DNA from 2 places in the Bradyrhizobium sp. USDA 336 genome. Region 2 is predicted to be linked to the other one. Evidence: predicted binding sites of a transcription regulator. Region 2 holds the regulator's gene; the other holds the start of a gene.
The links. Region 2 encodes LexA, which represses DNA repair genes until DNA is damaged. Its sites were predicted from a motif close to TGTTCNNNNTGTGTTCNG; they were not measured.

Region 1 (15,913 bases), 3.6 Mb from region 2:
CCGCATCCAGCACCAGCGCCGCGGTGTTGGCCGCCGCGACGCGGTCGTTCAGCCGATTGACCCAGAAATTCGCGATGGCGGGCACGTAGAGCAGCACCGCGGCGATCATCACCAAGGGAATGGTGAGCAGCAGCAGCTTGCCGGACAACCCGAGCCCGCGCGAGCCGCGGGGCCGCGTCGCCGGCTGGTCTGGCTGATCCAGATCCTGGATCGGCTGGCGATCTGTGGCTGGCACGAAACTCGCCCCTGTTGGCCTTGGCTGATGGAGGATGCGACCCGACCGATGTCCGGTCAAATTACGGATCGCTAATCTGCCGAGGTGTGATGTAAGCGCTGATAGCGCGAGTCGCCACCTCAAGGGTTAAAAACGCCGCGCAAACAGCGATATTCACCACAATCGCGCGCTTGTGCGGCGTTGACGAAGACAAGGCGCTCCCTTATAAGCCGCGCGAATTGTCCGCGATGACCCGGTGCGACACCGGGAGCGGCTCTCTTGGGGCCGAAAAAGGGCCCGTTTTGGGCCGCATCTTCCGGACTTTACCATCAATTCTACAGGCAAATTGCCCGGTCAGCGGAGAAAAACCCGTGAAGCGGACTTATCAACCCAGCAAACTGGTGCGCAAGCGCCGTCACGGCTTCCGCGCCCGTCTCGCCACTGCCGGCGGCCGCAAGGTTCTCGCCGCCCGCCGCGCCCGCGGCCGCAAGCGTCTGAGCGCCTGAGCCGGACCCCCTTTTTGGGATTTCATCATGGATCGGCTGAGGCAGCGGGCGGATTTCCTCGCCGTTGCCAATGGCACGCGGGTGAATAGTCCCGCGTTCGTCCTACAAAGCCGCCGCCGCGATGATTCCGGCCCTGTCAGGATCGGCTTCACCGTCACCAAGAAGAACGGCAACGCCCCCGAGCGCAATCGCATCCGGCGCCGGTTGCGCGAACTGGTGAAGCGGCTCGATCCGATATCGATGCAGCCCCACCATGATTATGTCCTGGTTGGACGAAAGGACGCGCTCTCGCGCGACTTCGCCACCATGCTCGACGATCTGCGCATAGCGTTCACGAAGCCCGCGCGGCATACGGCCAAAGCGCGCGGCCACAGGCCGGGTCACGCCGCAGCGACCAGCCGCAAACCGGATTGATGACGAGACAATCGAGATGACCGACAATCGTAATACCATCCTCGCCGTCATTCTGTCCGGCCTGGTGCTGATCGCCTGGCAGTATTTCTACAATGTGCCGCAGATGGAGAAGCAGCGCGCCCAGCAGCAGGCGCAGTCCGAGCTCCAGAAGGGCAGCACGCCGCAGCCGGGCGCGTCCCCGACGCCGGGCAGCGCACCGCAGCCCGGCGCGGCCCAGCCGTCGACGCCGGCCGCGAGCCCGCCCCAAGCGGTCGTTTCGCGCGAGACTGCCATTGCAGCGAGCCCGCGCGTCAAGATCGAGACGCCGCGGATCGCCGGCAGCATCTCGCTGAAGGGCGGCCGCATCGACGACATCGCGCTGGTGCAATATCGCGAGACGGTCGATCCGAAATCGCCCCCGATCGTCCTCTATTCGCCGTCGGGCACGGCGGAGCCCTATTACGCCGAGTTCGGCTGGGTTGCAGCGACGGGCGTGACGGCAAAGATGCCGGATGCCCAGACCGTCTGGCAGCAGGAGGGCAGCGGCAGCCTGACGCCGTCGACGCCCGTGGTGCTGAAATGGGACAATGGCGACGGCCTGACCTTCCGCCGCACCATCGCGGTCGACGATCATTATCTCTTCACCATCAAGGACGAGGTGAGCAATGTCGGCAACGCGCCCGTCACGCTCTATCCGTTCGCGCTGATCTCGCGCCACGGCGCGCCGCATGTCTCCGGCTACTATATCCTGCATGAGGGCCTGATCGGCTATCTCGGCGAACACAGGCTGCAGGAATATGCCTACAGCAAGATCGACGAAGCCAAGCAGGTGAACTTCAAGGCCACCAATGGCTGGCTCGGCATCACCGACAAATACTGGGCCTCCGCGCTGCTGCCGGATACCAACGCCCAGCTCCAGGCACGTTTCTCGTCGAACCCGGTCGGCAAGGTCCATACCTACCAGACCGACTATCTGCTCGACCCCGTCACCGTCGCGATCGGCGGCACCGCGACGGCCAACGCGCGGCTGTTCGCAGGCGCCAAGGAAGCCGGCGTGGTCGGCATCAACTTCCCGCTCGCAGGCCTCGGCGGCTACAACAAGGCGCTCGGCCTCAACCAGTTCGACCTGCTGATCGACTGGGGCTGGTTCTACTTCCTCACCAAGCCGATGTTCCTCGGCCTCGACTTCTTCTTCCGCTTCTTCGGCAATTTCGGCGTCTCGATCCTGCTGGTGACGGTGATCGTGAAGCTGTTGTTCTTCCCGCTGGCGAACAAGTCCTACGCCTCGATGGCGAAGATGAAGTCGATCCAGCCGCAGCTTTTGGCGCTGAAGGAACGCTATCCCGACGACAAGGTGAAGCAGCAGCAGGAGATGATGGAGATCTACCGCAAGGAGAAGATCAATCCGGTCGCCGGCTGTCTTCCCGTGCTGATCCAGATCCCGGTATTCTTCGCGCTCTACAAGGTGCTGTTCGTCACCATCGAGATGCGGCACGCGCCGTTCTTCGGCTGGATCAGGGACCTCTCGGCGCCGGATCCGACCAATCTGTTCAACCTGTTCGGGCTGATCCCGTTCGATCCGACCACGATTCCGGTGTTCGGCTATTACCTCGCGCTCGGCGTCTGGCCGATCATCATGGGCATCACGATGTGGTTCCAGATGAAGCTGAACCCGACGCCGCCGGATCCGACGCAGCAGATCATCTTCAACTGGATGCCGCTGATCTTCACCTTCATGCTGGCGGGCTTCCCGGCAGGTCTCGTGATCTACTGGGCCTGGAACAACCTGCTCTCGGTGCTCCAGCAGAGCTACATCATGCGTCGCAACGGCGTGAAGGTGGAGTTACTCGACAATCTCAAGGCGACGTTCGCGAGGAAGGCGACGTAAGCGTCGTCATTGCGCGCGCAAGTGCCTCCACGTTGTCATGCCCGGGCTCGTCCCGGGCATCCACGTTTGGGAGGATGCTCGACAGACAGACGTGGATGGCCGGGACAAGCCCGGCCATGACGAGAGGATAGACCGCTCGCATGAACGAGAAGACCGACGAGCGACTGATCGAGGCCGGGCGAAAACTGTTCGCCCGCGACTGGCAGTTCATCTGGGCCTCGCCTTCGATCGAAACGCTGCCGCCGATGGCGGGGCTGGAGATCGCCTTCGCCGGGCGCTCCAATGTCGGCAAGTCGAGCCTGATCAACGCGCTCACGGGACGCAACGCGCTGGCGCGCACCTCGCATACGCCGGGCCGCACCCAGGAGCTGATCTTCTTCGAGGTCCCCGGCAAGAACGACCTGCGCCTCGTCGACATGCCCGGCTACGGCTATGCCAAGGCGCCGAAGAGCCAGGTCGCGTCCTGGACCGAGCTAATCCACAGATTCCTGCTGGGACGCGCCAGTCTCGCGCGCGTCTACGTGCTGATCGATGCGCGGCACGGGATCAAGGATGTCGACCTCGAGGTGCTAAAGACGCTCGACCGCTCCGCCGTCAGCTATCAGATCGTGCTGACCAAGGCCGACCAGGTGAAGGCCGCCGAGCTGCAAGCGCGCATCGCCGAGACTGAGGCCGCGCTCGCCAAGCATCCGGCGGCGTTCCCGAACGTGCTCGCGACCTCGTCGCGCAGCGCGACCGGCATGGAGGGCCTGCGCGCCGCGATGGCGAAGCTCCTGGAAGAGCGGGCCTCGTGATGCCAGCGCACCGCCTGCTGATCGGGCTTGCCGGCTTGATGGGCGCGGCCGGCGTCGCGCTGGCCGCCGCCTCCGCCCATGGTGCGGACGCGAGCCGTCTTGCCTCCGCCAGCGCCATGCTGCTGTTTCATGCAAGTGCCATACTTGCGACCATCGCCTTGCTCACGCGCGGCCTTCTGCACGGCGGAATTGGACTCGTGGCGACGTTCGGCTTCGCGATCGGTGCCGCGCTGTTCGCAGGCGACCTCACCTTGCGGCAGTATGCCGGGCACGCGCTGTTTCCGATGGCGGCGCCGACGGGCGGGATGGTGATGATTGCGAGCTGGCTGGCGGTAAGCGTGGCGGCGGTGGCGGCGAAAAGGTGATGCTCTCGTGTCCCGGACGCGGTGCGGCACGCAGTGACGCTCCGCAGAGCCGGGACCCAGAAGCGACATGGGCCCCGGCTCTGCAGCGCACCGCTTAAGGAGCGTTGCGCTGCGTCCGGGGCACCAAGACTGCTTTGCGCTGTCCCCGCCAATCGGATAGAACGCGCACCATTCGATCCGCCAGCGAGACCGCGACATGACCGACATCTCTCCGCTCGACCAGGCCCGCATCCTGTCCGAAGCGCTGCCGCACATGCAGCAATATGACGAGGAAACCATCGTCATCAAATACGGCGGCCATGCCATGGGCGACGAGGAGACCGCGAAGAACTTTGCCCGCGACATCGTGCTCTTGGAGCAGACCGCGATCAATCCGGTGGTGGTGCATGGCGGCGGGCCGCAGATCGCGACCATGCTCAAGCGTCTTGGGATCGTCTCGGAATTCGCCGCGGGCCTGCGCATCACCGATGCCGCGACCATCGAGATCGTCGAGATGGTGCTCGCCGGCTCGGTCAACAAGCAGATCGTCGGCTACATCAACGAGGCCGGCGGAAAGGCGGTGGGCCTGTCCGGCAAGGACGGCAACATGGTGAAGGCGTCGAAGACGACGCGCACCATCGTCGATCCCGATTCGAACATCGAGAAGGCCATCGATCTCGGCTTCGTCGGCGACCCCGAGAAGGTCGACCTCACTTTGCTGAACCAGCTGATCGGCTACGAGCTGATTCCGGTGCTGGCGCCGCTCGCGACCTCCAAGGAAGGCCAGACGCTGAACATCAACGCCGACACCTTTGCAGGGGCCGTCGCCGGCGCACTGAAAGCCAAGCGCCTGCTGCTGCTCACCGACGTGCCCGGCGTGCTCGACAAGTCGAAGAAGCTGATCCCGCAATTGTCGGTGAAAGACGCGCGAAAGCTGATCGCCGACGGCACCATCTCCGGCGGCATGATCCCGAAGGTCGAGACCTGCATCTACGCGCTGGAGCAGGGCGTGGAGGGCGTCGTCATCATCGACGGCAAGATGCAGCACGCGGTGCTGCTCGAGCTCTTCACCAACCAGGGCACGGGCACGCTGATCCACAAGTGAGAGACGAGCAGCGAAGAAGAGAGGGCGTCATGCCCGGGCTTGTCCCGGGCATCCACGTTCTTTCTTTGCCGAAGCGAGACGTGGATGGCCGGGACAAGCCCGGCCATGACGACCGGAGAAAGTCGAAACACCGCCGCTCCCGCCTCACCCGCTTCCTGATGTCGCTGCCGGCGGCCGCTGTCTCCTTCTTCTTCTCCTCCGCGCCAGCGATCGCCGACCTCAAGATCTGCAACCGCATGTCCTATGTGGTCGAGGCCGCGATCGGCATCGACGACAAGGCGGCCACCGCGACGCGCGGCTGGTTCAGGATCGATCCCGCGGCCTGCCGCGTGGTGGTGCAGGGCACGCTGACCGCGGACCGCATCCTGCTCAACGCGCGCGCGCTCGGCGTCTACGGCGCGTCCCCGATCCCGCAAAGCGGCAACGACATGCTGTGCGTCGCGCAGGACAATTTCGTCATCGCGGCGGCGCGGCAGTGCCGCAGCGGCCAGACGCAGGTTCCCTTCACGCAGGTGACGCCGACGCAAAGCCCGGACGGCAACCTCGTCGCTTATCTCGCCGAGGATTCCGAATATGACGACGAGCAGGCGCGCCTCGCCGGCATCCAGCGGCTCCTGGTGATCGCAGGCTACGACGCCGCGCCGATCGACGGCGTCGATGGGCCGAAGACGCAGAGCGCGCTGGCCGCATTCCTGAAGAGCCGGGGCTTGTCGTCCGACATCGTAGGCTCGCAGAACTTCTTCAAGACCATGGTAGATGCGGTGCAGACGCCGTCCGCGACTGGCCTCACCTGGTGCAACGACACGCCGCACAAGGTGATGGCGGCGATCGCGACCGACGACGGCAAGGCCGTGACCAGCCGCGGCTGGTATCGCATCGATCCCAAGACCTGCCTGCACCCCGATGTGACCGGCCAGCCGAAGCAGATCTTCAGCTTCGCGGAAGCGGTCGACGCCGACAACCGAATCGTCAAGCTGAAGGACAAGCCGCTGAATTGGGGCGGCGACAGGCAGCTCTGCACACGCGAGACCAAGTTCGAGACCAGCGAGCAGACCGATTGCGGCGCGCGCGGCTTTGCGGCAACGGGCTTCAGCGCGGTAGACATGTCGACCGGCGGCAAGACGCTGCGCTTTGCCGTACCGTGAGCGAGAGACTTGTGATGAGCCCACCCCGCAGCTTCAGCCATGTCGACACCTGGGTGTTCGACCTCGACAACACGCTCTATCCGCATCACGTCAATCTGTGGCAGCAGGTCGATGCGCGGATCGGGGAGTTCGTCTGCAACTGGCTGAATGTCGGCCCGGAGGAAGCGCGGGCGATCCAGAAAGATTATTATCACCGCTTCGGCACCACGATGCGCGGCATGATGACCCTGCACGGCGTCTCCGCCGACGACTACCTCGCCTATGTCCACAAGATCGACCACTCGCCGCTGGAGCCGAATCCGGCGCTCGGTGCGGCCATCGCAAAGCTGCCGGGCCGCAAGCTGATCCTCACCAACGGCTCGGTCGACCATGTCGATGCCGTGCTGGCGCGGCTCGGCTTCGCCGGCCATTTCGACGGCGTGTTCGACATCATCGCCGCCGAGTTCGAACCGAAACCGGCGGAGCAGACCTACCGCAAGTTCCTCGGCCAGCATGCGGTCGATCCGACCCGCGCCGCCATGTTCGAGGACCTCGCCCGCAACCTCACTGTCCCGCACCAGCTCGGCATGACCACCGTGCTGGTGGTGCCTGACGGCACCAAGGAGGTGGTGCGCGAGGACTGGGAGCTGGAAGGCCGCGACGCCGCCCATGTCGACCACGTCACGGATGATCTGGCGGGGTTTTTGGCGGGGCTGTCGCCCCAATGACCGAAGTCATCCCGGGGCGCGAAGCGAGCCCGGGATCCATAACCACAGGGAGTGGTTGTGGCGCGAGATCGATAACTCCGAGTCCTCGCCAAATGACCGCCTGTGGTTATGGGTCCCGGGCTCGCGCTTCGCGCGCCCCGGGACGATAGTGGAGTTTGCCTTGACTCCACCCCTGCAAATCTCGAAAAAGCGCTCCAATTCTCGCGAAACCACGCGCTTCCCAGAGGAAATCCCGATGTCTCTTGCAGCCCTCGAATCCACCATCAACAGCGCCTTCGACGCGCGGGACGGCATCTCGACCTCGACCAAGGGCGAGGTGCGCGAGGCCGTGGACCAGGCGCTGGAGACCCTGGACAAGGGCGAGGCCCGCGTTGCCGAGCGCGGCAGCGACGGCAAGTGGAAGGTCAATCAATGGCTGAAGAAGGCCGTGCTGCTGTCGTTCCGCCTCAACGACATGGACGTCATTGGCGGCGGCCCCGGCAAGGCGAGCTGGTGGGACAAGGTGCCCTCGAAGTTCGAAGGCTGGGGCCCGAACCGCTTTCGCGATGCCGGTTTTCGCGCGGTGCCGGGCGCGGTGGTGCGCCGCTCGGCCTTCATTGCCAAGAACGTCGTCTTGATGCCGTCCTTCGTCAATCTCGGCGCCTATGTCGATGAGAGCACGATGGTCGACACCTGGGCCACCGTCGGCTCCTGTGCGCAGATCGGCAAGCGCGTGCACATTTCCGGCGGCGCCGGCATCGGCGGCGTGCTCGAGCCGCTGCAGGCCGAGCCTGTCATCATCGAGGACGATTGCTTCATCGGCGCGCGCTCGGAAGTCGCCGAAGGCGTGATCGTGCGCAAGGGCGCGGTGCTGGCGATGGGCGTGTTCCTGGGAGCCTCGACCAAGATCGTCGACCGCGAGACCGGCGAGGTCTTCATGGGCGAAGTGCCGGAATATTCGGTGGTGGTGCCCGGCGCTCTGCCCGGCAAGCCGATGAAGAACGGCCAGATCGGCCCGAGCACCGCCTGCGCCGTCATCGTCAAGCGCGTCGACGAGCGCACGCGCTCCAAGACCAGCATCAACGAGCTGCTGCGGGATTGATGCCAGGCGAGTAGCGAGTAGCCAGTGGCGAATAGGGCGCGGACCCTCTTCCCCATTCGCCATTCACCATTCGCTGCTAGGATCGAACCCACCCACTCTCCATGGCGACCAATGTCCGGGCGGCTCCGTTCCGCCCGGAGCCACTCGCATGGATTGGACTTGGTACCTTTTCCGCTTCGACGGGCGCATTGGCCGCGCCAAATTCTGGCTGGCCGGGCTGATCATCCTCTGCTGGATGATCTTCATGGCGGCAATCGCGGTCGCGTTCGGCGCCGGCTCGTTCGCCATTTCAATCAGCGACATCTTCAAGGTGCTCGACCCAGACACTTATCGCGCGCTGTCGCGCGCCGATCTCCCGCTGGTCCTGACCAAGCTGATCGGCACGCCACTGTTCACGTGGGTGTTCGCCGCGACCTTCGTCAAGCGTCTCCACGACCGCGACAAGTCCGCCTGGTGGCTGCTCGCCTACTTCGTGATGCCTGGTCTGTTCAAGCAGTTCGAAGAGCGACTTCCAGACAGTTACTGGATAGCGCCCATCGCGCTGGCCTGTTTCGTCCTACCCCTAGCCGGCTTCGTCGAGACCGGCTTCCTGCGCGGCACCCGGGGGCCCAATCGGTTCGGTCCGGATCCGTTGGCCCAGAACGACTCCTCGCTGACCCCGCCTGCGAGACGCTGGGACCAGGGCCGCGAGATCGAAATTGTCCCGCTCCATGCTAGCCCACCCGGCGGCATGCATGTTAAGCGGGGCGCATGACCGATGCTCTCTCCATTGCCCGCGACCTGATCCGTTGCCCTTCAGTCACTCCGGCCGATGCCGGCGCGCTCGGGGTGCTCGAAAAAATCCTGGGCGCTGCCGGTTTCACCTGTCACCGCGTGACCTTCAGCGAGGAAGGCACCGCCGACGTCGACAATCTCTATGCGCGGATCGGCACGGAAAGTCCGCACATCACCTTTGCCGGCCACACCGATGTGGTGCCGCCCGGCGACGAGAGCGCCTGGAGCGTCGGGGCGTTCTCCGGAGAGGTGAAAGAGGGCGTGCTGCATGGCCGCGGCGCGGTCGATATGAAGGGCGGCATCGCCTGCTCGGTCGCGGCGGTGCTGGAGCATCTCGCCGCCAACGGCGGCAAGCCGCGCAGCGACGGTAAGGGCTCGATCTCGTTCCTGATCACCGGCGACGAGGAAGACGTCTCGATCAACGGCACCATCAAATTGCTCAAATGGGCCGCCGAGCGCGGCGAGAAATTCGACCACTGCGTGCTCGGCGAGCCTTCCAACGTCGAGACGCTCGGCGACACCATCAAGATCGGCCGGCGCGGCTCGCAATCCGGCACGCTCGTCGTCGACGGCGTGCAGGGCCACGTCGCCTATCCGCACCGCGCCTCCAATCCGGTGCCGGACATCTCGCGGCTGATCGTCGCGATCTCCGACGAGCCGCTCGACCATGGCAGCGCGCAATTCCAGGCGTCCAATCTCGAATTCGTCTCGGTCGACGTCGGCAACAAGGCCTTCAACGTCATCCCCGGCGAGGCCCGCGCAAGATTCAACATCCGCTACAACGACAACCACACCCAGGCGAGCTTGCGTGAATTGGTCGAGACGCGTCTCGCCAAAGCCTGCGGCAACCGCATCAAGGCCCGCATCGTGTGGGAGCCCTCCAACTCGAACGTGTTCGTGACCAAGCCGGGGCCGTTCACCGATCTCGCGGTCTCCGCGATCGAGGAGGTGACGGGGCGCAAGCCCGAGCTGTCGACCTCAGGCGGCACGTCGGATGCGCGATTCATCTCCTTCTATTGCCCCGTGATCGAGTTCGGTCTGGTCGGGCAGACCATGCATCAGGTGGACGAGCGCGTGCCGGTGGTGGATCTGGAGAGGTTGACGAAGGTGTATCGCGGGATCTTGGCGCGGTATTTTGCTTGAGGCACTGTTGCCTCCACAAACACGACCGTCATCGCCCGGCTTGACCGGGCGATCCAGTATTCCAGAGACGGCAGTGATTGAGCCGAGAGGCCGCGGCGTACTGGATGCCCCGGTCAAGCCGGGGCATGACACCGAGGTTTGGCGAGAGCATGCCCGCTCTCTGCGCCGCTCGCCTAATAATCCACCTTCATCAAATACAGGCCCTCGGGCGGGGCGACGATGCCGCAGGCGGCGCGGTTGCGGGCTTTGAGCGCGGCGGAGAGATCGTCGGCGGTCCAGCGGCCCTCGCCGACCCAGACCAGGGATCCCACCATCGAGCGCACCTGGCTGTGCAGGAACGAGCGTGCCGAGGTGATGACGTTGATCTCGCGACCATCGCGGATCACGTCGAGCTGGTCGAGCGTCTTCTCCGGCGACTTGGCCTGGCACTCGGTGTCGCGGAACGTGGTGAAATCGTGCTTGCCGAGCAGGCGCTGCGCCGCCGCATGCATCGCCTCAGTGTCGAGCTTGCGCGGCACGCGCCAGGCGTGGCCGACATCGAGCGCGAGATTGGCGCGGGTGTTGACGATGCGATAGCGGTAGTGGCGCTTGACCGCCGAGAAGCGCGCCTCGAAATCGTCGGGCACGATCTCGGCCTCGAGCACCGCGATCGGATGCGGGCGCAGATGCGCGTTGAGCCCGTCGCGAAAACGGCCCGGCGGAAACTGCTTGTCGACGTCGACATGCGCGACCTGGCCGCGTGCATGCACGCCGGCATCGGTGCGGCCGGCACCGTGCACGCGCAGATCCGCCCCGGTCATCGCCTTCACGGCCGCCTCGAGCGCGCCCTGCACCGACGGCAGCGTGTCCTGCACCTGCCAGCCGAAGAACGGCGCGCCGTCATATTCGATGGTGAGCTTGTAGCGGGGCATCGTGTCCAGTTTCGTCGTCATTGCCCGCGAAGGCGGGCAATCCTGCACTCCGCAGCTTATCCGATTGACCGAGAAGCCTCGGCGTACTGGATACCCCGCCTTCGCGGGGTATGACAGTGTCAGGTGAATTTGGATCCCGCCTTTAACGGCACGCCGCGCAGGAAGTCCGCGGCCTGCATGCGGGCCTTGCCCTCGCGCTGCAGCTCGATGATGCGGATGGCGCCGTCGCCGCAGGCGACGGTAAGCTGATCGTCGAGCACGTCGCCAGGCGCGCCGGAGCCTTGCGCCAACTCGCAACGCAGGATTTTGACGCGGGCATCGTCAAGCTCGCTCCAGGCGCCGGGGAAGGGCGAGAGGCCATGGACGTGGCGCAGCACCGCGCGCGCCGGCTTGGTCCAGTCGATCCGCGCCTCGGCCTTCTCGATCTTGGCGGCATAGGTGACCCCGTCCTCGCTCTGCGCCTTGAGCTGGAGCCCGCCGCGTTCGAGCGCGGCCATCGCGCGCACCATCAGGTCGGCCCCCAACGGGGACAGGCGATCGTGCAGGTCGAGCGCGGTCATGTTGTCGGTGATCGCGATGCGCTCGGCCATGGCGACGTCGCCGGTATCTAAGCCGACATCCATCTTCATCACCATCACGCCGCTCTCGGCATCATCAGCCATGATTGCGCGGTTGATCGGCGCGGCGCCGCGCCAGCGCGGCAACAGCGAGGCGTGCAGATTGTAGCAGCCGAGTTTTGGCGCATCGAGGATCGCCTGCGGCAGGATCATGCCGTAGGCGACGACGACGGCCGCATCAGCCTCAAAGGCGCGGAACTCCGCCAGCGCCTGCTCGGTCTTCAGCGTCTTCGGCGTCAGCACGGGGATACCCAGCTTTCGCGCGGCTTCCTCGACCGGCGTCGGCTGCAATTGCAGGCCGCGCCGCCCGCCCGGCTTCGGCGCGCGGGTGTAGACCGCCGCGATCTCGTGGCCATGAGCGACCAGCTCGAGCAGCGTCGGCACGGAGAAATCGGGCGTGCCCATGAAGATGAGGCGGAGGGGCATGTAGCTGCGTTCGGTGAGAGTTCTGGTTCTCCGTCATGCCCGGGCGTGTCCCGGGCATCCACGGTCTTGGCGACAAAGCAAGCAAGGCGTGGATGGCCGGGTCAAGCCCGGCCATGACGACCTGAGAGAGCCGAGGCCTACTCCGCCGCGCGCTTGGCGGCTTTCTCGAACTTCTTCATGACGCGGTCGCGCTTGAGCTTGGACAGATAGTCGACGAACAGCACGCCGTTGAGATGGTCGATCTCGTGCTGGATGCAGGTGGCGTAGAGGCCTTCGGCATCTTCCTCATGCACCTTGCCGTCGAGATCGGTGAAGCGCACGCGCACCTTCGCGGGCCGCTCGACCTCCTCGTAATATTCCGGGATCGAGAGGCAGCCTTCCTCGTAGACCGAGAGTTCCTCGGACGAGGCGATAATCTCAGGATTGATGAAGACGCGCGGCGCGTGCTTGGTCTCGCCGTTCTCGTCGCGCTTGGCGAGGTCCATGGTGATCAGGCGCAGCGGCTGCGCGACCTGGATCGCCGCGAGCCCAATGCCGGGCGCGTCGTACATGGTCTCGAACATGTCGTCGGCAAGCTTGCGGATCTCCGCCGTGACCTTCTCGATCGGCTTGGAGACCAGGCGCAGCTGCTTGTCGGGCAGGATGATGATTTCTCTGAGGGCCATGGCCGCGATTTAAGCCGCGCGCCGGATGCGGTCAATGCGGCCCGGAACCCGTTAACCCCTCGCTAACCATAAAACTTCACCTTTCATTAACCATGAAAATTAAGGGCCGGTTAACCCAGAATGTTCCCTCTTCGTTCGCGAGAGTGCAGCGAATCGGCTACAAGGCGGCATGAACGAGATCATTGTCATGCTGGGCGACTGGCCGGTGCGCATCGTCGATGCGCTGATCGGCTTCGGTGCGCTCGTCCTCATCCTGCTGGTTGTGATTGCGGTCGTGATCGCGCGCTCGGGGCGGCGTGGCGCGGAACTCGCCATGGCGAACGCGATCCGGGCCGACGAGCTCGAGGAGCGCCTCGCCCAGGTGCTGCGCGCCCAGAGCGAGGCCTCGGGGCGGGTTGACGCCATGACCCAGGCGCTCGCGGGACGCCAGGCCGAGATGGCGCGGGCGGTCAACGAGCGGCTTGATTCGGTGACGCATCGGGTCGGCCAGTCCATGGAACATTCGACCCGCAACACCATGGAGAGCCTGCGCGCGCTGCATGAACGGCTCGGCATCATCGACAACGCGCACAAGAACCTCACCGACCTCACCACGCAGGTGACCACTCTGCGCGACGTGCTCGCCAACAAGCAGTCGCGCGGCGCCTTCGGCCAGGCGCGGATGGAGGCGATCGTCCAGGACGGTCTGCCCAAGGGCTCCTACGAGTTTCCAGTTCACGCTCTCGACCGGAAAACGGCCGGACTGCGTCGTGTTCCTGCCGGACCAACGCCCGCTCTGCATCGACGCGAAGTTTCCGCTGGAGGCGATGACGGCGCTGCACGATGCCCGCACCGACGAGGAGCGACGCGTCGCCACGCAGCGGCTGCGCAGCGACGTGATGAAGCATGTCAGCGACATCGCCGAAAAATATCTCGTCGCCGGCGAGACCCAGGAGATGGCGCTGATGTTCGTGCCGTCGGAATCGGTCTACGCCGAGATCCACGACGGCTTCGACGACGTGATCCAGAAGGCCTATCGCGCCCGCGTCGTGCTGGTATCGCCGTCGCTGTTGATGCTCGCGATCCAGGTGATGCAGCAGATCATGAAGGACGCGCGCATGCGCGATGCCGCCGATCAGATCCGCACCGAGGTGATCAAGCTCGGCGACGATTTGGGACGCCTGCGCGACCGCGTGCTCAAGCTGCAAAAGCATTTTGCCGACGTGAACGAGGACGTCCGCCAGGTGCTGATCTCCGCCGACAAGATCGAGAAGCGCGCAGGGCGAATCGAGGAGCTCGATTTCAGCAAGAGCGATGCGCCGGAGGCACCGCGCCTGGTGGCGACGGGAGCGGCAGAGCTGTTTCCGCGCAAGCTCCAGGCGGGGGAGTGAGATTGGGGCACACTGTCATGCCCCGCGAAGGCGGGGCATCCCGTACGCCGCGGCGGTTGTGATCGAACCGAGACGCTGGTGGTTACTGGATCGTCCGCCCCCCTGCGCAATTGCGCGCGGACGATAAGGGCGGTGAGATGGTCACATGGGTGCACGCCTTTACTACGTCTACATTCTCGCCAGCCGAATTGGCTGCACGCTCTATATCGGCGTGACGAACGATCTCGTCCGCCGAGTGGCGCAGCACAAGTTGAAGGTCATCGAAAGCTTCACCGAAAAGTATGATGTCGTTCGGCTGGTCTACTTCGAGCAGTTCGATGATCCCGAGAACGCGATCAGGCGGGAGAAGCGGCTGAAGAAGTGGAACAGGGCCTGGAAGGTCCGCTTGATCGAGCAGCATAACCCAAACTGGGATGATCTCTATCCTGGCATAGCCGGACCACCGTAAGGCGGTCATACCCCGCGAAGGCGGGGTATCTAGTACGCCGCAGCAGTTGTGATTGAACCGAGACGCCGCGGAATACTGGATCGTCCGCCTTCGCGGACGATGACACCGAGAGGGTGGAGAGAGCATCCGCCCCACTGAGCTCGCAAGAGTCATTTCCCCCAGAATCTGCTAACACCCCCTCCATGACCGCACCCGACGCGACCTCCCCCGCCGCGACTTCCGCCGCCTCGCCCTCCTGGCGCGACAGCCTTGCCGTTTACCTGCAGCCGCGGGTGCTGATCGTGCTGTTTCTCGGCTTCTCCTCGGGGCTGCCGCTGGCGCTGTCGGGATCGACGCTGCTGGTGTGGATGGCCGAAGCCGGGGTCGATCTTGGAACGATCGGGCTGTTTGCACTGGTTGGAACACCATACACGCTCAAATTCCTGTGGGCGCCGCTGGTGGATGCGCTGCATGTGCCGTTGTTCACGCAGTCCTTCGGACGTCGCCGCGGGTGGCTGGTGTTTTCGCAGCTGTTGCTGATCGGCGCGATTTTGCTGTTGGCGCTGACCGATCCGGCACGTTCGCCGCTACTGGTCGCGCTCGGTGCGCTGCTGGTCGCGACGATGTCCTCGACGCAGGACATTGTGGTCGATGCTTTCCGCGTCGAGAGCCTGCCCGAAAGCGAGCAGGCCGCCGGCATGGCCGCCTATGTCGCCGCGTATCGCATCGGCATGTTGGTATCGACCGCAGGCGCCCTGTTCATCGTCACCGGCTTCGAGGCGATCGTTCCTCGTGGCGCCGCCTGGATGTGGGGCTATGTAGTGATGGCGGCTCTGGTGCTGATCGGCACGGTGACTGCGCTCGCCGCCACCGAGCCCGCACAATCCGCGCGCGCAGAGGCCGCCACGCAGGACGAGGGCGCGCTCACGCGGGTGTTCCATGCGGCGCTGGGCGCGTTCTCGGAATTCCTGCGACGCAAGGAAGCATGGGTCGTGCTCGCCTTTGTCGTGCTGTTCAAGTTCACCGACGCGTTCTCCGGCAACATGACCGTGCCGTTCGTCATCGATATCGGCTTCACGCGGAACGACTATGCCGTGATCGTCAAGGGCGTCGGCATCGTCGCGACCCTCGCCGGCGGCTTTGCCGGCGGCTTTGTGGCCCGGCGCTATTCGCTCGCGACCAGCCTGTGGATCGGCGGCATCGTGCAGGCGATGTCCAATTTGTCGTTCTCGTGGCTGGCGCTGGTCGGCGTCAACGAATGGGCGCTGACCCTCGCGATCACCTCCGACAATTTCTGCAACGCCATCGGCACCGTGATCTTCGTCGCCTATCTCTCGGCGCTGTGCCAGAACCCGCTGCACACGGCGACCCAATATGCACTGCTGACGGCGCTCGCCGCAGTA
Region 2 (15,913 bases):
GATCGTCGACGCCGTGAAGGGCCGCGCCAGGATCATGGTCGACGGCGGCTTTTGCCGCGGCACCGACATCGTCAAGGCGATCGCGGCGGGCGCCGACCTCGTCGGCATCGGCCGGCTGCAATGCTGGGCGCTGGCGGCAGCCGGCGAAGCCGGCGTCGCACGGATGCTGGAGCTGCTCGAAGACGAGGTGCTGCGCTGCCTCGGCCTCCTGGGCGCCACCTCATTCGCCGAGATCGATAAATCCTGCCTGCATCCGGCGACCGCCACCAACGCGCCCAGCGTGTTCAGCGCGTTCCCGCTGTTCGATCACGAGCCCTATCGTTACTGACGCGCCATACTGAAGTGAAGGACGCAATGACATCGCTCTCTCCCGGCAGCGCGGATGCGCTGCTGTTCGACCTCGGGCGCGTTGTGCTCGACATCGACTTCTCCAAGGCGATCGCCTGCTGGGCGGGACATGCCGGCTGCCAGCCCGAGGCCATCATCGCGCGCTATGTGCGCGACGAGGCCTACCGGTTGCACGAGATGGGCAAGATCAGCGATGCGGACTATTTCGCCTCGCTGCGGTCCTCGCTCGGGATCGGCATCTCGGATGCGCAATTCCTGGAAGGCTGGAACGCGATCTTCGCCGGCGAGATGCCTGATATCGCCGAGCTGCTGCCGCGGGCGGCGAAGCAGATGCCGCTCTATGCCTTCTCCAACACCAACCGGCCGCACGTCGACTATTTCTCGAAGGAATATGCCGGTCTGCTCGGCCATTTCCGCGAGCTGTATCTGTCCTCCAGCATCGGCCTGCGCAAACCGGATGCCGAGGCCTTCGACCATGTCGTGGCGGCGATCGGCGTGCCGGCCGAGCGCATCGTGTTCTTCGACGACCTCGCCGAGAACATCGAGGGAGCGCGGGCGCGCGGGTTGACCGCCGTGCATGTCACCTCGCCGCGTGATGTCGGGAGCGCATTGAAAGCACTGGGGATCTGAGCCGCGGGAAAGCCCGAAACGCGATCACTTCCCGGAACAAAAACTGCTGAAATTGTGGAACCTGATCACTTTGTGCATTTTTATACAGAGTTCCGGGAACGGAATACCACCTTTCGGACTCATGAGTCCGTTGGGACTTCTACATTGGACTGATCGACGTGCTGGGCAAGACCTATCTCACCAAGCAAGCCTCTCTCCTGCTCGAATTCGCTAGAACCACCTCGGATTCTGACCTCTCCGCCAAGCTGATCAGCAAGGCCGCCGACCTGAAATCCCAGGCCGATCCGCTGCCCGACAAAGATCAGGGTCCCAAGGCGCCCGACGTCGCGGATTTCAGTCCAGGCGATCCGACGGAGCGTTGACCGATGCTGGCCGTGGCGCTCGTCATTCTCGTCCTTGCCATGGCAATCCTCGTTCCGGTCTGTCTCGCCTTCCGCATCATGCCGCGGCGGAGTTGAGCCGACCTCCTCCACCCGCGATCACGCAGGATAAATCATCCCGCGTGCTGCTTTGCCTCACGCCTGCACTCGGCTAGAACTCTCGCCGCCCATTGACTGATGTGCTCAGCAGGAGTTCGCCCGTGGCCCTGATGCCGGTTTCTGACGCGCTTGCCGCGGTGTTGGCCGGCGTCGAGCCGCTGGCTGAACAGATGGTTTGCCTCGACGAGGCCTACCATCGTGTGCTCGCCCGCGATGTCGCGGCACGGCGCACGCAGCCGCCGGAGGCAATGTCGGCGATGGACGGCTATGCCGTGCGCACGGCGGACGCGGCATACGATTCGAGGTTGACCGTCGTCGGTGAGGTCGCGGCGGGCCGGCCGTTCGCGGGAAGCGTCGGCCCCGGCGAAGCCGTGCGGATCTTCACCGGCGGCGTCGTTCCCGACGGCGCCGATGCCGTCGTGATCCAGGAGGACACGGCTGCCGACGGCAAACATGTCACGATCAAGGAAGCCGCCATTTTCGGCCGGCACATCCGCCCTGCAGGCGTCGACTTCCGCGAAGGCGACGTGCTGCTGCGCAAGGGAATCCGTCTCACCGAGCGCGATCTCGCCCTTGCCGCCGGAATGAATCATCCGCATCTCGCCGTCATCCGCCGCCCGAGGGTTGCCGTTCTCGCCACCGGCGACGAGCTCGTGATGCCGGGCACCACGCCTGGTCGCGGCCAGATCGTCTATTCCAACGGCTATGCCCTGCATGCGCTCGCCCGCAGCGAGGGCGCCGAGACCATCGACCTCGGAATTGCCGCCGATACGCTGGAGGCGACGTCCGCCGGCATCCGCAGCGCGCGCGAGAGCGGCGCCGACATCCTGATCACGACCGGCGGTGCGTCGGTCGGCGACCACGACCTGGTCCAGCAGGCGCTCAAGGGCGAAGGCATCGCGATGGCGTTCTGGAAGATCGCGATCCGGCCCGGCAAGCCGATGATGCACGGTCGACTAGGCGCGATGCGCGTGATCGGCCTGCCCGGCAATCCCGTGTCGTCCTACGTGTGCGCCTTCCTGTTCATGGTGCCCTTGATTCGCGCCCTGTCGGGCCGTTCAGCGATTCATCATCAGCGCGAGCGCGCCGTGCTGGGCCGCGATCTCGCCGCCAACGACCAGCGCGAGGATTATCTGCGTGCGCGGCTGGAGGTGCGCGACGACGGCACGCGCGTCGCCCTTCCCGTCAGCCATCAGGACTCCTCCCTGCTTGCGAATCTCGCTGCGGCACAGGTACTTCTCGTGCGTGCACCGTTCGCGCCGAAGGCCGAGGCAGGGACGCCTTGCGAGGTGCTCCGGCTGCCCGTCTGAGCCACCCAGCCACACGCATTCCGCGAGTTTGGCCGCGTTCACCATAAATTAAGCAGTTGCGGAACACATATCGAACATATAGTGTCCGTTCATGATTTGTTTCGAGGATGTAGCGGCTTATTGCCGACTTCATCGTCTCGGAATCGAACGACATCAACCGGGGGACTTTGGTCGAGATGTTGACGCGCAAACAATACGAGCTTCTGCGGTTCATCAGCGAGCGTCTGAAGGAAAGCGGCGTGCCGCCGTCCTTCGACGAGATGAAGGATGCGCTCGACCTGCGCTCGAAGTCAGGCATCCATCGCCTGATCACTGCGCTCGAGGAGCGCGGCTTCATTCGCCGCCTGCCCAACCGTGCCCGTGCCATCGAGGTGATCAAGCTGCCCGAGCTCCAGGCCGCCGCCGGCAATCGCCGCGGCTTCACCCCGAGCGTCATCGAGGGCAATCTCGGCAAGGTGCGCGCGAGCTCCAGCCCGCCCGCGGACGAGGGCGAGCGCCCCGTCGCGGTGCCCGTGATGGGCCGCATCGCCGCCGGCACGCCGATCGAGGCACTGCAGACCCGCAGCCACACCATCAGCGTGCCGCCGGACATGCTCGGCTCGGGCGAGCATTACGCGCTCGAAGTGCGCGGCGATTCGATGGTCGAGGCCGGCATCCTCGACGGCGACATGGCGCTGATCCAGCGCAACGAGACCGCAAATACCGGCGACATCGTGGTGGCATTGATCGACGACGAGGAGGCCACGCTCAAGCGCTTCCGCCGCCGCGGCGCCTCGATCGCGCTCGAGCCCGCCAATGCCGCCTACGAGGTCCGCATTCTTCCGCCGAACCGCGTGAAGATCCAGGGTAAGCTGATCGGGCTTTATCGGAAGTACTGATACCGGAAGTCTCAAGCGCCGCGCGCGCTTCGATCGGCATCGGCGATCCAGGATCGGAGCGGATACTTGTCCGCTCCGGCGGGACGGTTTGTCTGGTTCTGCGCCGGCTGTCCGGTCTATCTTCCCGCGCGACATTCGCCCGTGCAGGCGCGCAGCAATCTCTCTCTGCTTCGCCGGTAGAGTTGTGCCGGCAGTGCTGATAGCTGCGGCCAAATGCAAGGACGCGAGGTTTGTTCCTATCGAATCCGGGAAAGATAATGTGATCGCGTGCTGCGAACGCGAGCCGCAGATTTGCCCATAACCGAGCAGAGCGTTGTATGCTTCCACTCTGATAGAGGCCTGCGCCTCGAAAGAGACGCGGGTCGCTATCCCAGCATGAGGAGCACCCGATGTGTGACTACAGCCTGCATGCCGTCGCGACGCGCCCCGCCGTAGTCGGCGAGACGATCGTCACGACAACCTTCCGCGGCACCTCGACGCGCGGCTTCGCTTCTGAAGCCGATCCCTCCGTCGCGGTCTGTCTGCTGCCGGGAACGGAGCTCGCTTTCGCCGACGACGTCCGCTACGACAACCGCTGGATCTGGACGCGCACCGTGAACTCTCGCGTCGGCAAGTTCGGCAAGATCGACCCGCACATTCCCGATCGCCATCATGACGCGATCGAATTTCCCGACGGCAAATATGTGCTGGTGACGCAGCTCGTCGAAGGCCAGCGCGCGACCGTGCTGCAATTGCCGGTGACGCAGCCGGCCCCCGAGCGCGAGCACAAGCCGCAGACCGTCGCCGACACGCGGCCCACGATCACGCGCCTGCCGATCGGCTGACGCCCTTCGGCCGAAAGGCCGAGCCCGGGATTGAAATTGCCGTCGCCGGCCGAGGCCGGCGAGCCCGGTGGGTTTTTGTTTCAGGACATTCGATCGGCGAGCCCGCCGCCGCGCCTCGTCGCCGCATGAAGTTTGGGCCGTCCTGCCTGAATTTTGAACGTTCGCTCCGCAGCCAAATGACCGATGCTGCAGTGGCTTGAGGCGGCGGACAGACTCGATGAAGACCTTCATTCGCGTCGTTGAACTCTGGGTACCCGACCGGACGCGCATGCGGCTGGAATTCGGCGGCGGCCTCTACGACGAAGGGCTGTCCGCGTTCAAGGCCGTCAGCGAAGAGCTGCACTTCGGATATGACGAGGGACTTCCAGGCAAGGCCTGGGCCTGTGGCCACCCCGTCATCCTCACGAAATTCGCCAACTCCTATTTCAAGCGGACCGATCAGGCCGCTGCGGCCGGCCTCACCTGCGGCGTGGCGGTGCCGGTGTTCGCGGGCGAATTCCTGCAAGCCGTGCTGGTGCTGTTCTGCGGCGACGACGAGGCGCACGTCGGCGCGATCGAACTCTGGCACAACGATCCTGATCTCTCGCATGAGATGGGGCTCGTCGATGGCTATTACGGCACCGCGGACATGTTCGAATTCAACTCCCGCCACACCAGATTTCCGCGCGGCTTCGGCCTGCCCGGACGCACCTGGAAGGCGGGCCTGCCACTGATCATCAAGGACTTGCACGACGCCAAGAGCTTCTTGCGCTGGGAGGACGCCGCCAAGGTCGGGATCAATCTCGGCGTCGGCGTGCCCTACGGAACCGGTACCGACCAGACCTGGGTTCTGACATTCCTGTCCGCGCAGGCAACGCCGATTGCACGACGCTTCGAGATCTGGGTCCCGAACGAGGACCGTTCGGCGCTGGTCTTTCGCGCCGGCGATTGCAGCGCACAGACCGACCTCGCCGCACGCTATGCGGCGCAGTCCATCGCCAGGGGCGAAGGCAGCATCGGCGGCGCCTGGGCCGCCGGCATGCCCGCGCTCAACGACGATCTCACCCGTGACGGCTCGATAGCCGGCTCCGAAGCCTGCGCAGCCGGGCTGAGCCGAATGGTGGCCCTGCCGGTCATCGGCAACGGAAGGCTTGACGCCGTGCTGGCCTGGTATTTGTGATCCGCGTCAATCGTCGGCCTGCAAGTCGGCCTCCGATGGCGTTGCGTCCCGGCTGCGGGGCACGGCCGCCTTCGGCACCAGGCTGCCGTCGAAATCCCCCTCGCCGGCGCCGGCAGGCAGCCAGGGACGGCTTGCCCCTCTCGCTCTCACCGCCTGCACCGAAAAACCCTCTCCGCTTCGCGTCAGAGCCAGTGCGCCCTGACTGGCAAGACGCGCCCGATCGACCACCATCGCCGCGCAATCGGACGGCGCGGGCCGCGCCGTCACCACCAGCGCGGCGCGGCTGCAATCATCGGCCAGCGCGTCGATGCGCGTCGCCAACGCGATCAGTCGTCCGTCCGCGAGCGGCGCCACGCAGCCGGACTCGTCACACGACACCCCGCTCGCCATCGAGGCGTTACCGGCATCGCGCGGATCGGCATCGGCAGCCAACCACTCCTTCAGCAGGAAGCTGTCCTTGCTGGCGCGGATCACCTGCAAGCGCCCATCCCCGCCCCGGACCGCGACGCTCGCGCCGTCCCCGGCAATCAGGATATCCGGCTGCCGTACCGACAGTCCCCAGAGGATCGCTGCCAGCAGCACCAGGGCGCCGGACCAGCGCAAGGGCGTGCGCAACAGGCCCATCACGATGAGCCCGAGGCTCGCCGCGATCAGCGGCGCGATCCCGAAGGCGGGAATGCGGCCAACGGCGCCCGGCAGGGCCGCCACCCAGCGCGCGACCAGGACCATCCACTCGATGCCGATCCCCATCAACCACCAGAACACGCCGTCGAGCCCGAAGGGCGCCGCGAGCAGCCCCAACAGCCCGGCCGGCATCACCAGCGCCGAGACCACCGGCATGGCGCCGAGATTGGCGAGCACGCCGTATGGCGTCACGCGATGGAAGTGGAAGGCGGCGTATGGCGTGGTCGCGAGCCCCGCGATCAGCGAGGCCAGGAACAGCATCGCGATCTCGCGGCCGCCCCACAACGCGATCCGCGCCGTTGCGGGATGATCGGGCGAGGCGAGCAGGTTCGGCATGCCGATCTGCACCAGCGCCACCAGCCCGAGCGTTGCCGCAAACGACATCTGGAAGCTCGGATGCACCAACGCCTCCGGCGCGACCGCGAGCACGATCAGCGCCGCCACCGCCAGCGTGCGGAAGGTGATGGCGCGGCGGTCGACCATCACGGCGATCAGCACCACCGCCGTCATGAAGAAAGATCTTTGCGTCGCGACCTCCGCGCCCGACAGCAGAAGGTAAAACGCGGCCGCGACCAGCGCCGCCGCCGCCGACCACTTCTTGATGGCAAAGCCGGCCGCCAGCCCCGGGATCAAGGCCAGCAGCGCGCGCACCGCGAAGAAGACGACGCCGGCGACGACCGCCATGTGATAGCCGGAGATCGACAGCACATGGCCGAGTCCCGAGACGAACATGGCATCGTTCACGGGCGCGGTGATCGCATCGCGCCGCCCCGTGAGCAGCGCCGTCGCAATCGCGCGGTTGTCGCCTTCGAGCGTTGCGCGGATGCGCGCATCGATCGCGTCGCGCAGGCCCTGCATGAAGGCGGCATAGCGCAGCCGCAGGCCGCCGCCATCCGGCGGCGAGGACGCCGTGATCGCGCCCATCACGAAGCCGGAGGCGCCGATGCCCTGGAAGAACATGTCGCGCGAGAAATCGTAGCTGCCGGGGCGCACCGGTGAGATCGGCGGCATCAGCCGCGCCTTCAATTGCACGAAGCTGCCGACCTCCGGCGCCGTGCCCTTGCGCACCGAGAGGCGGACGCGCTCGAGCTTGACGTCGCTGCGCTGCGCCTCTATCGCGCTGACGCGCAGCACGAAGCGATCGGTGCGCTCGCGGATGTCGCGCGCTTCCACGAAGCCCGACAGCGACACCGAATAGAGCGGTTTTGCCAAAACGGTGTGCGCGATACGCGCGGTCTTCCAGGTCGCCACGGCAAAACCAGCCGCGACCGCCGCGAGCATGATAGCAGGCGCAAACAGCCGACTTCGCCGCAGCAGCAACGCGCCGAGCATCAGCGCGATGGCTGTGGCGGCAACCACCCACAGCACCGGCTCATGATCGGCGGCGAAATAAAGCGCGATGCCGCCGCCGAAGGCGACCGGCACCCACGGCAACAACCGGCCAGGCCCGGCCTCGGCCCGCGCCCATTGGCGCAGCGTGTCGACGATCGCCGGCCAGATGCCGAGGCCCGCTGGCGCCAAGCCGCCGGCCGGGGCGGCGCGGCCGACCGGCCACGTCCCGGCAACTCCCTGGGACCGTCCTGGCCGGCCCGGCTCCGCCATTCCCCTGCACCTTACGATACGCGACGGCTGCAGAGGCTACCGGACCGTGCGGCTGCGCGAATAGCGGTACAGATCAGGAACAGGCGTGGACCGGCTTACTTTTCCTCTTTCATCGTCACGGCGACGTCCGCCTTGGCAGACAGCCTCACCTTGTGTCCTTCGACATCGGCAACAACGCCCTTGTCGATGAAATGATGGTGCCCTTTGGAGTCACCTCAACCCTCGGAGAGAACTCCGGTTCGTATCCTTCCGTCATTCCGGGGCGCGCCACTTGGCGCGAGCCCGGAATCCATAACCACGAACTGGGGTTATGGATTCCGGGCCTGGCCCTTCGGGCCATCCCGGAATGACAAACTGGTGAAGAGAGTCCTGCTCAGATCAGCGGCGCCTGCGACGAGGCGTGGTGATTGACGATCTTCCAGTCGCCGTCCTCGCGGATGATGACCCAGCTCATCTTGACGACGAGATCATCCCGCTCGCCCGCGAGATCGAACGTGATGGTCGCGGCCATGTTGATCAGATCAGGGCCGGCCTGCGCGGCGTGCACGTCGGAGAAGGTCGCGCTCGGCCTCCCCCAGCGCGGCAGGCCGTTGAAATAGTCGGCGACGCCATCTCGGCCGCGATAGAGCTTCGGGTTCGAACCGAAGAAGAACGCGTTCCTCGCATAGAGCGACGACAGCGCGGCTGCATCGAGCGTCGCGAAGCCGGCGCACCATTTCGCGATGATGGCGGAAACGATGGCGTCGGCTTCGCTGCTCATGTCCTGCTCAGCCCTTCTCAACCCTTGGCGACTTCCTTCGCGAACGTGTCGCGCAGGCCGATGGTGCGCGAGAACACCGGCTTGCCGGGCGTCGAGTCCTTGTCGCGCACGAAATAGCCCTGACGCTCGAACTGCATCGGCTCGGTCGAATTGCTCTCCGCAACGGATGCCTCGACCCGCGCATCGGCGAGGATCTCCAGCGAGTTCGGGTTAAGATCGGCCGCGAAGTTTGAGGCATCCGGGCTCGGATTAGCGAACAGCGGGTTGTAGATGCGGATCTCCGCCGACTTGGAGGCCGCTGCCGGCAGCCAGTGCATGGTCGCCTTGACCTTGCGGCCGTCCGGCGCATTGCCGCCCTTGGTCGCGGGATCATAGGTGCAGCGCAGCTCCACCACCTCACCCTTGTCGTTCTTGATCACGCCGGTGCACTTGACGAAATAGGCATAGCGCAGCCGCACCTCGTTGCCAGGCGACAGGCGGAAGAACTTCTTCGGCGGGTTCTCCATGAAGTCGTCCTGTTCGATATAGAGCTCGCGGCCGAACGTGATCTTCCGCGTGCCTGCCGAGGGATCGTCGGGATGATTGATCGCCTCGAGCTCCTCGGTCTGCCCTTCCGGATAATTCTCGATCACCACCTTGAGCGGCTTCAAGACCGCCATGCGCCGCTGCGCCGTGCGGTTCAGCTCCTCGCGGATGCAGAACTCCAGCATGCCGACATCGACGACGCTGTTGGCCTTGGCGACGCCGATGCGCTTGACGAACTCGCGCAGCGCGGCCGGCGGCACGCCGCGCCGGCGCATGCCCGCCATGGTCGGCATGCGCGGATCGTCCCAGCCCGCGACATGGCCGTCGCGGACGAGCTGCGTCAGCACCCGCTTGGACAATAGCGTGTAGGTCAGGTTCAGCCGCGCGAATTCGTACTGGTGCGGTTTGGACGGCACCGGCAGCTTCTCGATGAACCAGTCGTAGAGCGGCCGGTGGTCCTCGAACTCCAGCGTGCAGATCGAATGCGTGATGCCTTCGATGGCATCCGACTGGCCGTGGGCATAGTCGTAGCTCGGATAGATGCACCATGCGTTGCCGGTGCGCGGATGGTGCGCATGCAGGATGCGGTACAGCACGGGGTCGCGCAGATTGATGTTGCCCGCGGCCATGTCGATCTTGGCCCGCAGCACGCGCGCGCCGTTGGGGAATTCGCCCGCCTTCATGCGGCGGAACAGGTCGAGGTTCTCCTCCACGGAGCGTTCGCGGAACGGCGAATTCTTGCCGGGCTCGGTCAACGTGCCGCGCGAGAGGCGGATCTCCTCCTGGGTCTGGTCGTCGACATAAGCGAGGCCGTCGCGGATCAGCTGCTCCGCCCATTCGTACAGGCGGTCGAAATAGTCCGAGGCGAAGAACAAGTTCTTGCCCCAGTCGAAGCCGAGCCAGCGCACGTCGGCCTGGATGGAATCGATATATTCCTGCTCTTCCTTGACCGGATTGGTGTCGTCGAAGCGCAGGTGGCAGCGGCCGGGAAACTCCTGGGCGACGCCGAAGTTGAGTGCGATCGACTTGGCGTGGCCGATATGCAAGTAGCCGTTGGGCTCCGGCGGGAACCGGGTCACGATCTCCTTATATTTGCCCTGATCGAGGTCGGCCTGGATGATGTCACGAATGAAATCGCGCCCAACCTCAGCTGCCACCGGTTCTGTCATTACGAAAATCCTGTAGGGAAATCAGCGGTCCTTCTGCCAAATTCGCGTGGCCGCGCCAAGAGCATAAGCAAGGCCTGCCGGGTCCGCAGTCGCCCTTTAGTTATGTCCCGTTCCTGCTATACACCACCGCCTCCAATGCATAGGCCCTGCCAAGAATGTCCGATTCCGCCGTCACGCGCTTCGCTCCCTCGCCGACCGGCTTCCTCCATATCGGGGGCGCCCGCACGGCGCTGTTCAACTGGCTCTATGCCAAGAAGCACGGCGGCAAGATGCTGCTGCGGATCGAGGACACCGACCGGGAACGCTCCACGGAGGCGGCGATCGGCGCCATCCTCGACGGGTTGAAGTGGCTCGAGCTCGGCTGGGACGGCGAGGTCATCTACCAGTTCGCCCGCGCCGCCCGGCACCGCGAGGTCGCCGAGCAGCTGCTGGCCGACGGCAAGGCCTATCGCTGCTACGCCACCGCCGAGGAGCTTGCCGCCATGCGCGAGAAGGCGCGCAGCGAGGGGCGCACCCGCCTCTATGACGGCATGTGGCGCGACCGCGACCCGGCGACGGCTCCGAGCGACGTCAAGCCCACCATCCGCCTGCGCGCGCCGCAGACCGGCGAGACCGTGATCGAGGACCAGGTGCAGGGCCGCGTGGTCTGGCAGAACGAGAACCTCGACGATCTCGTCCTGCTGCGCGGCGACGGCAACCCGACTTACATGCTCGCCGTGGTGGTCGACGACCACGACATGGGCGTCACCCATGTGATCCGCGGCGACGACCACCTGATCAACGCCGCGCGCCAGAAGCAGATCTACGATGCGATGGGCTGGGCGCTGCCCAGCATGTCCCATATCCCGCTGATCCACGGCCCGGACGGCTCGAAATTGTCCAAGCGGCATGGCGCGCTCGGCGTCGATGCCTATCGCGCGATGGGGTACCTGCCGGCTGCGCTGCGCAACTACCTCGTCCGGCTCGGCTGGAGCCACGGCGACCAGGAGATCTTCTCGACCGAGGAGATGATCGAAGCGTTCGATCTCGGCAGCGTCGGCCGCGCCGCCGCCCGCTTCGATTTCGCCAAGCTGGAAAACCTCAACGGCCACTACATCCGCCACGCCGACGATCAATCGCTCGTGAAGATGTTCGAGGACGTGCTCGACCACATCGTGCCGAGCCGCGACGAGATCAAGGCCAAGTTAAACGACACCACGCGCGCGCAGCTGCTCAAGGCCATGCCGGCCCTCAAGGAGCGCGCCAAGACCTTGATCGAGCTGATCGACGGCGCCCATTTCATCTTCGCCGACCGGCCGCTGGCACCGGATCCCAAGGCGCAGGCGCTGCTGACGCCCGAGAACCGCAAGCTGATCGGCCAGCTACATTCCGCGCTGGAGAAAGTCGAGACGTGGAGCGGCGCCACCACCGAGGCCGCGCTGCGCGCCTTTGCCGAGGAAAATAGTCTCAAGCTCGGCGCGGTCGCCCAGCCGCTTCGGGCGGCGCTCACCGGAAGGACGACGTCCCCTGGTATATTTGAGGTTTTGGACGTGCTGGGGCGCCAGGAAAGCCTCGGCCGGCTTAGGGATCAGGCTACGACGTAAGTCGACCATGCGTGCGGCGATCTTGCAGCGCACATAGCAATAATATACCCATCTCCCCCACATTCTGGAACATCCGGCCTGCCCCTATGGTCGCCCTGGGGGTCTCCGGCTCCGGCCCGTCTCACCACACATCGGGGACCTCTGATGGACGCAAAAGAAAGCCCAAAGACCGCGACGCTGACGGTCGGAAACAAGAATTTCGATCTTCCGATCCTCAGCGGCAGCGTCGGGCCTGACGTCATCGATATCGGCAAGCTCTACGGCCAGTCCGGCCTGTTCACCTACGATCCGGGCTTTACCTCGACCGCGAGCTGCCAGTCCAAGATCACCTATATCGACGGCGACGCGGGCGTGCTGGAATACCGCGGCTACCCGATCGAGCAGCTCGCCGAGCACGGCGACTTCCTGGAGACCTGCTACCTCCTGCTCTACGGCAACCTGCCGACCGCCGCGCAGAAGAAGGATTTCGACTACCGCGTGACCCATCACACGATGGTGCACGAGCAGATGGCCCGCTTCTTCCAGGGCTTCCGCCGCGACGCCCATCCGATGGCGATCATGGTTGCGGCCGTCGGCGCGCTCGCCGCCTTTTATCACGACTCCACCGACATCAACGATCCGAAGCAGCGCATGATCGCCTCCATGCGCATGATTGCGAAGATCCCGACGCTGGCTGCGATGGCCTACAAGTACACCGTCGGCCAGCCCTTCATTTATCCGAAGAACTCGCTCGGCTTTGCCGAGAACTTCCTGAACATGTGCTTCGCGGTGCCCTGCGAGGACTACAAGGTTAGCCCGGTGCTCGCCGACGCGCTGGAGAAGATCTTCATCCTGCACGCCGATCACGAGCAGAACGCCTCGACCTCGACGGTGCGCATCGCCGGCTCCTCGGGCGCCAACCCGTTCGCCTGCATCGCGGCCGGCATCGCCTGCCTCTGGGGCCCGGCCCATGGCGGCGCCAACGAGGCCGCGCTGAACATGCTTTATCAGATCGGCACGGTCGACAAGATCCCCGAGTTCATCGCCAAGGTGAAGGACAAGAACTCCGAAGTCCGCCTGATGGGCTTCGGCCACCGGGTCTACAAGAACTACGATCCGCGCGCCAAGATCATGCAGAAGATGTGTCATGCCGTGCTCAAGGAGACCGGCCATGGCGACGATCCGATGCTGAAGGTGGCGATGGAGCTCGAGAAGATCGCGCTCAGCGACCAGTACTTCATCGACCGCAAGCTCTACCCGAACGTCGATTTCTATTCGGGCATCACGCTGAAGGCGATGGGCTTCCCGGTCTCGATGTTCACCGTGCTGTTCGCGGTCGCCCGCACCGTCGGCTGGATCAGCCAGTGGAGCGAGATGATCGAGGATCCCCAGCAGAAGATCGGCCGCCCCCGCCAGCTCTACACCGGCGTCGCAAAGCGCGATTACGTTCCGATCGACAAGCGCTAACGTCAGGCCATCACGGCTTTCGAAGCGGCGTCATCGCAAGATGGCGCCGTTTTGTTTTGCGCCCGCACTTTCCTCGTGCTGCCACGCACAACAACAAGTCCGTGCTCACGGCGGCAAGCGCCTTGACAGCCGAAATGCTCCGCGCGCATTCTTACTCTAAGTAAGAATGACGACAGGGATGGAAATGCCGGAGCAGCCGAGAAGTCGGCGGCAGACGCGCGCTGCCATTTTGACTCATCTGCTTCAGTCGGGCGGCTCGTTTCGTCCGCCGCTGGCCAAGGCCGTGCGTCTATCGGAAGCGAGCCTGTCGCGCATCCTGCTTGACCTGAAGGCCGAGGGCCTGATCGAGGAAGTGCGGCGCCCTGCCCCTTATGTCGGCGGCCCGACCGGTCTCGTGTCGCTCGACGGCGCGGTGGCGCTGGCAGCCTTCGAGCTGACGGCGCAGCGGCTCAGCGTCGGGGTCGGCGGCCTGTCGGGTGAACTGCACTACACCGAGCGCGTGCCGCTCCCGAAGACGCCTGACGTCGAGACCGTCGGCCGGGCATTTCGCGAAGCGATGACGTTGTTGCGCGACTGGACGCGACGCCGCCGGATCACCCTCTCGCAGATCGGCGTCTCGATTCCCGGCCTCGGCCGTCTCAGCATATCGGCCAATCCGATCATTCCCTGCGACGTCGCTCGCATCAGCGACATGTTCGGCGCGATGTTCGCGGGCGTGCCGCTCGAATTCACCAATTCGGTCGTCGCGCATGCCACCTTTCACCGCTGCCGCACGGAAAACTACCCGTTCAACGACACGCATCTGTTCGTGCTCGTCAGCCACGGCGTCGCCGGCGCCTGGATGGATGATCCGGCCGAGGCCGATGCTCTGCAGCCGATCGAGCTCGGCCACATGGTGTTCGGGCCTGACGGACCGCGCTGCCGCTGCGGACATCACGGCTGCGTCGAGGCCTATACGTCGATTCCCGCGCTGGCCGCGCTTCTCGGCGTTTCTGAGACCGAGCTGCTCCAGCTCGGCAACGAATGGGTCAACACGGTCCCGATCTCAGCGCGCGTGCGGCAGGAGTTGCGCCGGCGGCTGTTCCGGCTCGGCCTTGCGATCGGCAATACGCTGAACGTCAAGCCGTGCGGCGGCGTTGCGATCAGCGGCTGGCCGTCGCTTCTCGCTGAAGAGGATCGGAAAGCACTGGTCGATGGCATCGACGCCTGCCTGCTGGGCGGACGCAAATTGGCACAGGTCTCCCTCGCCTTCGTGCCGCCGTCGACGGGCAACGACCCGCAGGCTGCGCTCGCCTTTGCCGCCTTCTGTCTCGCCAGCCGTGGCGGCATGCCCGCGGCATCGACGGAGGCGGCCTGACATGCGCTGAGCCTGAACGGCCCGCAAGGGCGAAAGATTTCACACCGGGAGGAACTGCCATGCCGATCACAACAACAAGGCGTCGTCTGCTCGCTGGATCTGCTGCCGCGCTCGCATTTCCGCACCTTGCCCGCGCGCAAGGCGCGGCCAAGCCGCGACTGACCGCAATCTCGCAATGGTCGGCGGGCAGCGATGGGGCCGCCATTACGGCGCTCGGTAAGAAATTCGAGGAGAAAGGGGGCGTCTGGCAGCACTCGCCCGTCCCAGGCTTCACCACGGAGATGATGAACAAGCTGCGGGCCCAGATCATTGCCGGCGATCCGCCGGCCTGTTCGCAGCTCAAGGGGCCCGAGATCGCGGCTTGGTCGAAGATTGCTCCGACCGTGGATCTCGACAGCATTGTCGCCGCCGCCGGCTATGAGAAGGTGGTCGCGCCGGACCTTGCGAAATTGCACAAGCCGGGAGGCAAGTGGATCGCCCTGCCGCTCCAGATCTACAGCACCAACATGCTGTTCCTCTCCAAGCGCGGGATGGACAAGGCTAAGGCCGACAAGATCCCCGTCACCTGGGCTGACTTCAACGAACTTGCCGACAAGATGAAGTCGGCCGGAATGAACTACCCACTCGCCAATGGCGGCACCCGTCCCGATGACGGGCAAAAATTCGAGGCCTCCTTCGCCGGCATCAGCCCGACCGCATATCGCGCGGCGATCATGAACCTCGACAAGAAGGCGCTGGAGGGGCCCGAGATCAAGGCTGCCTTCGCACAAACCCGCAAGATCGCCGACTGGTGCGACCCCAATGTTGGCGCACAGCCCTATGCCACCAATCTGAAGCGCTTCATCGATGGCGACATGGGCATGATGATCCAGGGCGGATGGGCCCAGGGCGTGTTGCGCAACGCCGGGTTCAAGTTCGACGATTTCATCATCGCGCCCGGGCCCAGCGACAACGGCAAGCCGGTCTTCCTCTTGAATGCCGATGCCTTCATCTTCTGGCAGCGCAAGGAGCCTGACTTGCAGGCCGGCCAGATGCTGATGGCCCAGCTCGTCATGGATCCGGCGATCCAGACCATGTATTCGCAGATCACCGGATCGATTCCGGTGCGCACCGATGTCGACCTCTCCGGCGAAGGCTGGTCGGACGGCCAACGGCGGAC

Region 1: a site for LexA is predicted at 12,835-12,852, ahead of def (peptide deformylase). Genes of this name have one in related genera too.

What each region holds. Positions count from the first base shown of each region.
Region 1 covers NZ_JBIYDC010000002.1:4,975,107-4,991,019, forward strand. Annotated here, with positions in the region: gene ABIA45_RS24350 (HAMP domain-containing sensor histidine kinase) at 1-235, opposite strand, end outside; gene rpmH (50S ribosomal protein L34) at 586-720, shown strand; gene rnpA (ribonuclease P protein component) at 748-1,134, shown strand; gene yidC (membrane protein insertase YidC) at 1,151-3,001, shown strand; gene yihA (ribosome biogenesis GTP-binding protein YihA/YsxC) at 3,142-3,795, shown strand; gene ABIA45_RS24375 (DUF423 domain-containing protein) at 3,795-4,160, shown strand; gene argB (acetylglutamate kinase) at 4,357-5,244, shown strand; gene ABIA45_RS24385 (DUF1036 domain-containing protein) at 5,403-6,389, shown strand; gene ABIA45_RS24390 (pyrimidine 5'-nucleotidase) at 6,404-7,096, shown strand; gene dapD (2,3,4,5-tetrahydropyridine-2,6-dicarboxylate N-succinyltransferase) at 7,332-8,177, shown strand; gene ABIA45_RS24400 (DUF805 domain-containing protein) at 8,326-8,931, shown strand; gene dapE (succinyl-diaminopimelate desuccinylase) at 8,928-10,094, shown strand; gene truA (tRNA pseudouridine(38-40) synthase TruA) at 10,268-11,005, opposite strand; gene fmt (methionyl-tRNA formyltransferase) at 11,125-12,048, opposite strand; gene def (peptide deformylase) at 12,186-12,713, opposite strand; partial or broken gene ABIA45_RS24425 (DNA recombination protein RmuC) at 12,883-14,083, shown strand; gene ABIA45_RS24430 (GIY-YIG nuclease family protein) at 14,229-14,531, shown strand; gene ABIA45_RS24435 (AmpG family muropeptide MFS transporter) at 14,714-15,913, shown strand, end outside.
Region 2 covers NZ_JBIYDC010000002.1:1,404,311-1,420,223, reverse strand. Annotated here, with positions in the region: gene ABIA45_RS07600 (alpha-hydroxy acid oxidase) at 1-328, shown strand, start outside; gene ABIA45_RS07595 (HAD family hydrolase) at 355-978, shown strand; gene ABIA45_RS07590 (hypothetical protein) at 1,137-1,340, shown strand; gene glp (gephyrin-like molybdotransferase Glp) at 1,559-2,767, shown strand; gene lexA (transcriptional repressor LexA) at 2,944-3,645, shown strand; gene ABIA45_RS07575 (hypothetical protein) at 4,035-4,469, shown strand; gene ABIA45_RS07570 (GAF domain-containing protein) at 4,687-5,628, shown strand; gene ABIA45_RS07565 (ComEC/Rec2 family competence protein) at 5,635-7,914, opposite strand; partial or broken gene ABIA45_RS07560 (DUF2171 domain-containing protein) at 8,010-8,129, opposite strand; gene ABIA45_RS07555 (nuclear transport factor 2 family protein) at 8,288-8,674, opposite strand; gene ABIA45_RS07550 (glutamine--tRNA ligase/YqeY domain fusion protein) at 8,692-10,368, opposite strand; gene gltX (glutamate--tRNA ligase) at 10,524-11,951, shown strand; gene gltA (citrate synthase) at 12,096-13,397, shown strand; gene ABIA45_RS07535 (ROK family transcriptional regulator) at 13,576-14,754, shown strand; gene ABIA45_RS07530 (ABC transporter substrate-binding protein) at 14,814-15,913, shown strand, end outside.